3 regions of the Chitinophaga sp. 22620 genome follow, and region 1 is predicted to be linked to each of the others. Evidence: riboswitches for the same ligand, from Rfam matches in the RefSeq annotation. Region 1 holds a riboswitch; each other region holds the start of a gene.
What was found. Region 1 has a riboswitch for cobalamin ahead of metE (5-methyltetrahydropteroyltriglutamate--homocysteine S-methyltransferase). Riboswitches for the same ligand answer to the same signal wherever they lie in the genome.
Positions count from the first base shown of each region.

Region 2: it holds a riboswitch for cobalamin, as region 1 does, so the genes downstream of both, ACTJIK_RS09210 (ribonucleoside-diphosphate reductase small subunit) here and metE (5-methyltetrahydropteroyltriglutamate--homocysteine S-methyltransferase) in region 1, are expected to answer to the same signal.
Region 3: it holds a riboswitch for cobalamin, as region 1 does, so the genes downstream of both, ACTJIK_RS04750 (TonB-dependent receptor plug domain-containing protein) here and metE (5-methyltetrahydropteroyltriglutamate--homocysteine S-methyltransferase) in region 1, are expected to answer to the same signal.

Region 1 covers NZ_JBQEMV010000001.1:197,750-201,023, forward strand. Annotated here, with positions in the region: gene metE (5-methyltetrahydropteroyltriglutamate--homocysteine S-methyltransferase) at 1-1,608, opposite strand, end outside; cobalamin riboswitch at 1,759-1,955, opposite strand; gene ACTJIK_RS00840 (response regulator transcription factor) at 2,263-2,631, shown strand; gene ACTJIK_RS00845 (hypothetical protein) at 2,690-2,905, shown strand; gene ACTJIK_RS00850 (Y-family DNA polymerase) at 2,949-3,274, shown strand, end outside.
Region 2 covers NZ_JBQEMV010000001.1:2,241,613-2,244,886, forward strand. Annotated here, with positions in the region: gene ACTJIK_RS09205 (ribonucleoside-diphosphate reductase subunit alpha) at 1-273, opposite strand, end outside; gene ACTJIK_RS09210 (ribonucleoside-diphosphate reductase small subunit) at 331-1,302, opposite strand; cobalamin riboswitch at 1,440-1,638, opposite strand; gene ACTJIK_RS09215 (hypothetical protein) at 1,962-3,274, opposite strand, start outside.
Region 3 covers NZ_JBQEMV010000001.1:1,111,441-1,114,714, reverse strand. Annotated here, with positions in the region: gene ACTJIK_RS04760 (trans-sulfuration enzyme family protein) at 1-484, opposite strand, end outside; gene ACTJIK_RS04755 (APC family permease) at 510-1,835, opposite strand; cobalamin riboswitch at 1,883-2,102, shown strand; gene ACTJIK_RS04750 (TonB-dependent receptor plug domain-containing protein) at 2,156-3,274, shown strand, end outside.

The DNA.
Region 1 (3,274 bases):
GCGGCTCACGTCGCCATAGATTACGGGCGGTTTCACGCAGCGGCTGCCGTAGCTCTGTACCCAGCCGTTTTGGGTGAAGGCGAAACCGTCCAGCATTTCACCGAAATATTCGACCATATCATTCCTTTCAAACTCGCCATGCACGAGCACATCCAGCCCCAGTTCTTCCTGCAGCCTGATGGCGTTCACGGTAGCCTGTTCAAGCGCGGCCTCGTATTGTTCCGAAGGGAGCCCTCCTTTCCGCCACTGCGCCCGCAGCTGGCGGATATCGTCCGTTTGCGGGAAGGAGCCGATAGTGGTGGTGGGGAATAACGGCAAGTTGAAACGCGCAGCCTGCAACTGCTGCCTCGATCCAAAGGGGCTTTGCCTCCGGGCATCGTCGTCCGTAATGGCCGCTGTACGGGCCTTTACAGCTGGCTTATGAATTCTTCCGGAAGCGTTTCTTTCAGCGATAGCTGTGCGGTTCAGTTCCAGCAGGCTGTTGTTGCCGTGGAAAATAGCGTCCAGCGCCGCCACTTCTTCCAGCTTCTGTTTCGCGAACGCCATCCAGGATTTCATTTCCTCGTCCAGCGCTGTTTCCAGGTCCAGGTCGGCAGGGGTATGCAGCAGCGAGCAGGACGGTGCTATCATCACCCGGTCTTCACCGAGCGCTTCAACGGCTTTTCGTATGTGCGGCAACGATATTTCGTAATTATTTTTCCAGATGTTGCGGCCATCTACCACACCTAACGACAGGGAGGTTTTCGGCGGAAGCAACGGAAGCAGCTCATCCAGCTGCTGCGGCGCCCTTACGAGGTCCAGGTGCAGGCAGCAGACGGGCAGGCTGGCTGCCAGCTCTGCATTGTCGCGCAGGCCTTCGAAGTAGGTCGCTACCATTAGTTTGAGGCCTTTGCATTGTTTGCTGATCTCCGTATAGGCATAACGGTAGGCCGCCTTTTCTTCTTCACGGAGGTCCATGGCCAGGAAAGGCTCGTCCAGCTGCACCCATTCCGCGCCTTGCTCCCGCAGCTTTTGCAGGGCGCTGATGTAAACGGGCAGCAGGTTGCGCAGCAGGTCAATGCGGTGGAAGCCGCTTTCTTTTTCCTTTCCCAATAAAAGATAAGATACAGGGCCAATGAGCACCGGCTTGGGCAGGGCATTCAGCGTATGCCGCGCGGCGTCGAACGCATTGAATACCTTGTTGCTCAGCAGGCGGAATGGCTGGTCTTTTTTGAATTCCGGCACGATGTAATGATAATTAGTGTCGAACCACTTCGTCATTTCCATGGCGGTAATGTCCAGCCCATGCTGCTGGTAGCCGCGCGCCATAGCAAAATAAAGATCGATCTCGGCGTTCTCCGCTACTTCCGTTACCACGGGGGCATAGCGGTCGGGCACTGCACCGAGCAGCAGGGTCATGTCCAGCACATGATCATAAAAGCTGAAATCGTTGCAGGGCACGAGGTTCATGCCGGCGGCCTGCTGCAGCTGCCAGTGCTCTTCCTGCAACCGTTTGGCGGCCAGGAACAGCTCGCTGCGGCCAATGCGGCCCTGCCAATAGTGCTCACAGGCTTTTTTAAGCTGTCTTTGGGCTCCCATGCGCGGGTAGCCGAGGCTGTGTTTAAGCATACGTAAAACTTTTTGGTTAAAACATTAATGTGCATTAATGCTCCTTACAGTTTCCGGTACGCTTCCAGGATTGTGTAGTAGATAAGGAATGAAAAGGCACGACGGGCCATGCCCATCCGTTCCCGACTGCTGCTTCTAATCGCGAAAGCATTTGTCTTACACAGCGGGGCAAGTATCCTGGCTCGTAACATCATTACCGTTCTTCTCACCCCGTTCAGGTCGGGGGCAATGAACATCGGTGGCAATGATTCAGGTGCGTTACTTACAGTTGCGCGACAGCCCGTGATTTACACACGGTTCCTTATTAAAGACGGCTTTCGCCGTCTACCTCGCTGTGGAAAGAATGAATAAAAGTAAAGAACTCAGGGTCAAAGATAGGAAGGTACCCGGTCATTTCCTACTAACAGGCACAGGCGAACGTTAATACGCATTAACCAAAAACGATTTTGGCACAGTATATGCAAATGTCACTTTGTACCATTTAACCGTATACTCCCTGACACCTGTGGCCTGGCCATTGAAAGAACAAGTAGTATACCTGTATACGCGTCTCAAATTATTCAAGCATCCATTTTAGCAGCATAAGGTGAAGCCGGAACCCCGGCCGGAAGAGCTATGCCCTTTATGCTGCGTGGAACAACCATGTTTTTTGATATGAAAAGGATTTTGGTAATTGTGGATGATCTGCTGATGATTCATGTGATAGAACTGATCATACAGAAAGAGGGATACGATGCAGACCTGGCCTATAACGGAAAAGAAGCTACTCTTTTGCTTCGCATGTATGATTATGATCTTGTCATTGCAGATCTTAAGCTGCCATTTCCGCACCTGCAGGAACTGGCGGAAGCGCTGCGCCATCAACGGTCGCAGAAGCCTTTCTCCATCCTGGCAATTGTCCCCGCAGCATTCCTGACCGGCACGGTGGAAAGCTGGTTCGGCTTCGATGCGGATGAAACTGTAACCCGGCCTTTCTGCCCATTCGAGTTAACCGGCACGATCAAGCGCCTGCTGGCGCTTTGATTGTTGGCAGGCCTGGTTTTCCGGGCCTGCGTTTTTTATTTTTAGCGATCTTCGCCATATGGACCCTTTTTCCGTTTCCGTCAACGGCCAGCTTTACGAGGTTACGCCTTACGTAAAGGGCTACACCGTTTCCTTTCACATCGATGCGCCGGGAAGCCGCATTTCCTTTGAACTGGACGAGGAAGACAACCTACGCGCCATCACTACCGGCGAACCCGTGGATGCCGCGCTGGTAGAGCAGCTTGCCGCTGCAATTGTACAGCACTTTGGTTGAAATGCCAATATTTTTAGCTAGATTTGCTAATAATAATAGCATTATGATCGCCCTTGTTGACTGTAACAATTTCTATGTCAGCTGCGAACGGCTCTTCCACCCCCGGTTTCTCCGCCGGCCCGTGGTAGTGCTGAGCAATAACGACGGCTGCGTGGTAGCCCGCTCCGAAGAAGCCAAGGCCCTCGGCATCGCCATGGGCGACCCCGCCTTTACCATCGAAAAAACACTGAAAGCGCACAACGTCGTCATGTTCTCTTCGAATTATACCCTTTATGGCAGCCTCAGCAACCGCGTAATGCGGATACTCGCCCATTATTCCCCTGACATGGAAGTGTATAGTATAGACGAGGCTTTCCTGGACCTTTCGGG
Region 2 (3,274 bases), 2.0 Mb from region 1:
CACGGTATTTTTATGCAGGTTGCTCACCGCGATGCGGGAAGCGAGCTGCGCATAGTCCGGGTGCTTGGTGGTGAGGGAAGCGGCGGTTTCCGCAGCCAGGTTGTCCAGCTCGGTGGTGGTAACGCCGTCGTACAGGCCCTGGATCACTTTCTTCGCTACGTCTATCGAATCTACATATTCCGGCGCCAATCCGTAACACAGCTTTTCTACTCTTGCCGTAATCTTGTCAAATTTGACAGATTCCTTCCTTCCGTCTCTTTTTATAACGAACATAGTGTGATGAATTTAACTGGGTGAGTAAATATATTGTTAGGTGTATTGTTGTTGAGTCTAAAAGTCTTCGTCCAGGCTGAAAGTCTGCGTCTCTTTATTTCCCATTACGCCGGATTTCTGGTAATCGCCCACGCGTTTTTCGAAGAAGTTGGTTTTGCCCTGCAGCGAGATCATTTCCATGAAATCGAAGGGGTTGGTGCTGTTGAACATTTTGCTGCAACCCAGCGCCTGCAGCCAGCGGTCTGCCACAAACTCGATGTATTGTTTCATCAGGTCCGCATTCATGCCGATGAGGGCGGCGGGCAATGCGTCTGTGATGAATTCTTTTTCGATGGACACGGCGTCGCCGATGATCTCATGCACTTCTTTTTCGCTGAGCTTGCCGTTCAGCATGCTGTACAGCAGGCAGGCAAACTCGCAGTGCAGCCCTTCGTCGCGGCTGATAAGCTCGTTGGAGAAGGTGAGGCCGGGCATGAGGCCGCGTTTTTTCAGCCAGAAAATGGAGCAGAAGCTGCCACTGAAGAAGATGCCTTCCACTGCCGCAAACGCCACGAGACGCTGTGCGAAGGTGCCGCCTTCGATCCAGCGAAGGGCCCATTCTGCTTTTTTTCTCACCGCGGGAACGGTGTCGATGGCGTGGAAAAGGCGGTCTTTCTCCACCGGGTCTTTCACATACGTATCGATCAGCAAAGCATAAGTTTCGGAGTGGATGTTTTCCATCATGATCTGGAAGCCGTAGAAACAACGCGCTTCGGGTATCTGTACTTCGCTCATGAAGTTCACCGCCAGATTCTCGTTCACAATCCCGTCAGACGCCGCAAAAAAGGCCAGTACATGCGAAATGAAGTGGCGCTCGCCATCGTTCAGCTTCGCCCAGTCCGCCAGGTCACCGCTGAGGTCGATCTCTTCAGCGGTCCAGAAGCTGGCTTCATGGCGTTTGTATTGTTCCCAGATAGCGGGGTAATTGATCGGCAGCAGCACGAACCTGTCCTTGTTGTCTTTCAATAAGATCTCATTCTCGTTACTCATTAGTAATTTTTTATACGGTTAACTATCCATAGTTAAGTTCATTGCGATTCGCGGAGTGGGGAGACGGGAGCGCGTTATCCTAAGAGGAGGTACATCCTGGGGTCGGGCTCGCCATAACCTTATTTCGCGAAGGTTTTGACAATTACGTTGTTCTGGCAGGTCTCCTGGCTTTCCCTTGCCGGGCGCGCCTTCCCGTCCCTTCCGGAACAGTGGCGTATCTAAAAGCATCCGGCATATAGGGGATCACAGTAGCGCGTCTGCTCGTGAATTCCACACGATTCCCTATTAATTCTCCACGTTTAAGAAACGTTTGAAGCCAGCACAACGAAGTCAAGAACTGTTGCAAATGTAATGATCTAACTACCCCGTCAAAGTGATAAGTTTCCCCCATATGTGGATAAAGAATGTGGACTTTTTGGGATCGCAGAAGGGGCGTACAATTCAAGTTATTCACATCTAAAAGCAGGTAATTGGTATGATAGAAAAACAGAATGTATTGGAAATCTGGCACATATTAGAACACACTAAATGTGTGGCGAAAATTGCCCTGAAATACAAGCGTTTGAAAAATGCCGCGCTCCACGAAAAAACGCCGGGAATGTGCATCTCCCGGCGTCCTGGTATTAAGCCTGCGTTGTCTTTTTGTTAATGGGCATTAACTAAATGCGCGGCACCTTGTTGATAAACTTCTTCCTGATCACATCCTGCACAGGTACCCCGTCTATCTTGCTTTCCAGCCAGCTCACAATGTCCAGGTACAGGTAGCTCCTGCGCTCGTAAGGATTTTTCGCGATCACTTCCAGCCTGCCTTTCAGATCTTTGAACGCCGTGCGTAAAGCCTTGGGGTTGGCGTACATATTCTTGCGCAGGAATTTCAGGATCTCTTCCATCACCAGGCTCAGGTCTTTGTTCTTCGCAATGAAGTGATACACGGATTTGATCAGGTATTCCACCAGGCTGTAGTTCTCCAGCTCGTAATGCGCGATCAGGTGAAGGATGCGCGCGAAACATTGTATGTCCGCCCGCAGGTTGCCTATCCGCAGCTGGATGATCTTGTTCAGGTAAACGATCGCATTGTTATTGTCGCCGCTTCCGAAATAAAGGCAGGCGATCTTGTAATAAAATACCAGCACGCGGTGCTGGTCCACCGTGAGCTGGTGCTCTGATATCTTGCACTCCACTTCGCCCACCAGCTTCAGCCCCTCGGAAAAAGTGCCGTCCAGGAAGTGCCGGTTGATCTTCCCGGTATAGAGGTACACGAACGCGGACGTACGTGTGTTCTCATTCATGCTCTCTTCTTTATCGGTAATGAACTGTTCCATTTCCGACAGCACCTCGGTGAATTTATCGTGGTTCATCGTGTGGAAATGCGCCGTGAGCAGGTTGTGCATCGCTTTGATGTACAGGTCCACATCGGTATCGCGCAGGCCGGGATATTCGGTGAACAGGTCCACCCACTTCTGGGTATACCGGTAATACATCACGAAATCCTGCAGGATATAGTAGTACCAGCAGTAAGCCTGGTAAAGGTAAATGCGTTCATAAAAGCTCATGCTGCCCTGCTGCACGGCCGGCAGGTTGGCCTCGAAGAAGGACTTCAGCATCAGCGAATCCTTCTCATCGCGCGCATGCCCCAGCTTGAGGTACATGCCGTACATCCTTAGCGCCAGGGTGCTCAGCTTGCTTACATTGTTCAGTTGCTCGTTGATGATCCGGCTTTCGTCGCTCAGCTCTTCCGCCCGGTTGTCCAGGCTGCGGGTAATGTGCCTGCTTTCGATGAGCTTTTCAAATTCCACGATCTCGAAATACAGCATCACTTCCTCCTGCTCCCGCGCGCTGGTTTTGGCCTTAGCCAGTATCTTGAGGCTCTGGTTGTACAGCCCCTTGTTGTACAGCACCCGGGCATAGTCCAGCTGCTCCCGCAGCTCTATCAGGGGATCTTTTGTTTTATATAACAGCCGTAAGGTGGTGA
Region 3 (3,274 bases), 910 kb from region 1:
TATCCTGCAATTCGAAGGTGAAGGAATTGGGCGATTCCAGGTAAATGAGGCGGGTATTGGGTTGGATGGCTTTTTCAAAATTATCTGTGCATGCTCCATCTACAAAAGTGGTTTGCACACCGAAGCGTGGAAGGATATTTTCCATGATCTGGCGGGCCCAGTTGTACGGGTCTTTCACGCAAACCACGTGATCGCCCTGCTGCACCTGCGAAAGCACGGCTACAAAAATAGCCGCCGCCCCGCTGCCGAACACGAGCGCGTCTTCCGCGCCATCCAGCGCCGCCAGCTTTTTCCGGAGGATGTCTACCGTTGGATTATTGCCCCTGCTGTAAAGAAAACCTTTATACTCATCCTGCAACAGCGCCCGCATATCCGCTACGGTATCGAATGCAAAATTGCTCGTTTGCATAATGGGCGGGGCGATGGCGTTGAAATAGAGCTCCCGGTCTTCCCCTAACTGATTGATAATATAAGATAGATCCATAGTTCAGATTATTGCTCTCCAGGGTTCAGGTTTTTTTCCGCACCACATACCGCATAAAAATGTAGATCGGCAGGCCTGCCACAAACCACACCATGCCGCCCAGCGCCTGGCCCAGGTCGTTTATAAAAATATTGACCGTTACGAAAAGATATACCGTAATAAAAAACGCGGGAAGAAAGGGATAGAGCTTCATTTTGTAGATGCCCTGCCCGTCCAGGTGCGCCGTCTTTTTCCTTAACACAAAGATAGTGGCCGCCGCCGAGGCCAGCCCGATAGAATCGAACAGCATGACGTAACGGATGATCGTATCGAAATTGCTGAGGAAATACAGCAAACCGATCACCAATGCGGCGAATACGGTCAATGCCACTTCCTGCACCTGCGTTTTGCTGTTCACCCGCTTGAAGATGCCCGGCAACACGCCGTCTTCCGCCATGGCGTAATACATCCTCGGGTTCGACATCAGGTTCACGTTCGCGTATCCCAGCACGGACATGAACAGCAGCACGCTCGTGACCTTGAATCCATATTCCCCGAAGAACGCACCCGCCATCCGCGCCGCCAGCGCATCGGTGGTTTTCAGCTGCTCGAAGCCGATCACTTTCACATAAGCGTAATTCACCGTGATGTAAAGCAGCAGGATGATCCCGATGCCCAGCATGATGGCTTTCGGCATGTTCTTCGATGGTTCCCTTACATCGCTGCCGAAATTGATGGTTTGCTGGTAACCGCCGTAGGTAAAAAAAACCGGCACCAGCGCGGCGCCGAAGATGTATGCCCAGCCATGCGGCGTAGACACGGACGCCGCCGTTTGCGGCGGCGCCACGTTGTTGCTGAAAGCGGCAAGGCACAGCAGCAATACCAGCGTGATCTTAAACACTGTCAGCACATTCTGCCAGCTGGCGCTCATCCGGATGCCCGACAGGTTGATCAGGTACAGCACCAGCACGGCCCCGATCGCGATGGCCTTGCGGCCGCCTTCGTGCTGGATGGTTTCGGGAAGCAGCACGGGGCCGATATATTCAGCGCCCACGATACAAACGGCCGCGATAGATGCGGCGTTCGATATCAGGAGCGTCCAGTTGATCATAAAGGAATAAGCGGGATGGAAACCGTAAGACAGCACTTTATAGAACCCGCCCGCCACGGGAAAGCGGCTGCCGATCTCCGCATAAGTGAGCGCCCCGCAAAGGGTTACCAGTCCTCCCAGCACCCATACCATAAAGAACAACAAAGGAGTGCCGGTTTCCCGTGCTACGCTCACAGGCGTCCTGAAAATCCCCATCCCTATGACCAGCCCCACTACGATCATAGTGAGGTCGAACGGGCCAAGCTTTGGTTTAATGCTCATAACTACAAGATAACCGATTAACCGATTATTTACATAAAATATCCGTAGGTTTGCCCCCGGTAAACGGTTGCCCCTGATCTTGATCGGGCATTAATAGGGAATCCGGTGTAAATCCGGAGCTATCCCCGTAGCTGTAAACCCGCCGCCTGCATCCCATGCAGCGCGATGTTTTCCGGAAATCCTCCAACCACTGTTCCGACAAAGGAGCGGGAAGGTACCTCCGGGAAGCGGGTGAGCCAGAAGACCTGCCGCATACCTTCCATTCCCTGCTTCGGGTGAAAGCAGAGAGCATGTTGCACTTATTCAATTTATAGACGTACATGAAAAAGAAAAGCTCAGTGCTTACTTTCGGCTTGCTGGCTATATGCTATGCAGCTTCCGCGCAAGATTCCGCGCAGGTTTCCCAGCTCAACACTTTTGTGGTGACTGCCACCAAATTCGCTAAAAAACAAAGCGAAACCGGTAAAGTGCTCACCGTGATCACCAGCCAGCAGCTTTCCCGGAGCGCAGGCCGCACGGTAGCCGACGTATTGAACGAACAGGCCGGCATCGTGATCAACGGTGTGGGCTCCAACCCCGGCAAGAACAGGGAGTTGTATTTCCGCGGCGCCACCAGCCAATACACCCCCATCCTCATGGACGGTATTCCCGTGGCGGACGCCACCGGCCTTACCGGCAGCGCCATCGACCTCCGTCTGCTGCCTGTGGACCAGGTAGAGCGCATCGAGATACTGCGCGGCACGCAAAGCACCCTGTATGGGGCGGATGCGATCGCCGGCGTGGTGAACATCATCACCAAAAAAGGCGGGGGCAAACCCGTGAGCGCTTACGGCGACCTCGTATGGGGAAGCAACCGCAGCCTGAAAGGCTCCCTGGGCCTGCGCGGGCAGCAGGATAACGTGGATTACAACGTGAGCTTCACCCATTATGTAACAGACGGTATCTCCGAAGCCGCGCCTTTCGATACCATCAAAGAACCCACCTTCGACCGCGACGGCATCCGGCAGAACGCCTTTATGGCCAGCGTAGGCATACAGGCTACAGAGCAGCTGAAACTGCGCCCATTCCTCTTTTACAGCGACTACAAAAGCCGCTACGACGGCGGCCCTTTCCAGGACGCGCAGGTGAACAACAACCAGTCTGACCTCATCCATACCGGCATCCGCGGTGATTATGACCTCAACGGGAAAGGACAGGTACACGCCAACTTCGCCTACCAGAAAGTAACCCGCCGCGACGAAAGCGCCTGGGGCGTAACCAACCTCGACGGCCGTTCGTACTTCGGCGAGCTGTACGCCAACTATGACATCAACCACTGGCTGCAAGCCCTTGCCGGCGTGGAGTACCGCAAAGCAGAAATGATCGATACCGTGAACTTCCGCAACCCGTACGGCATCCGCGACCAGTACAACACCAGCCCTTACGCCGCGCTGTTCATC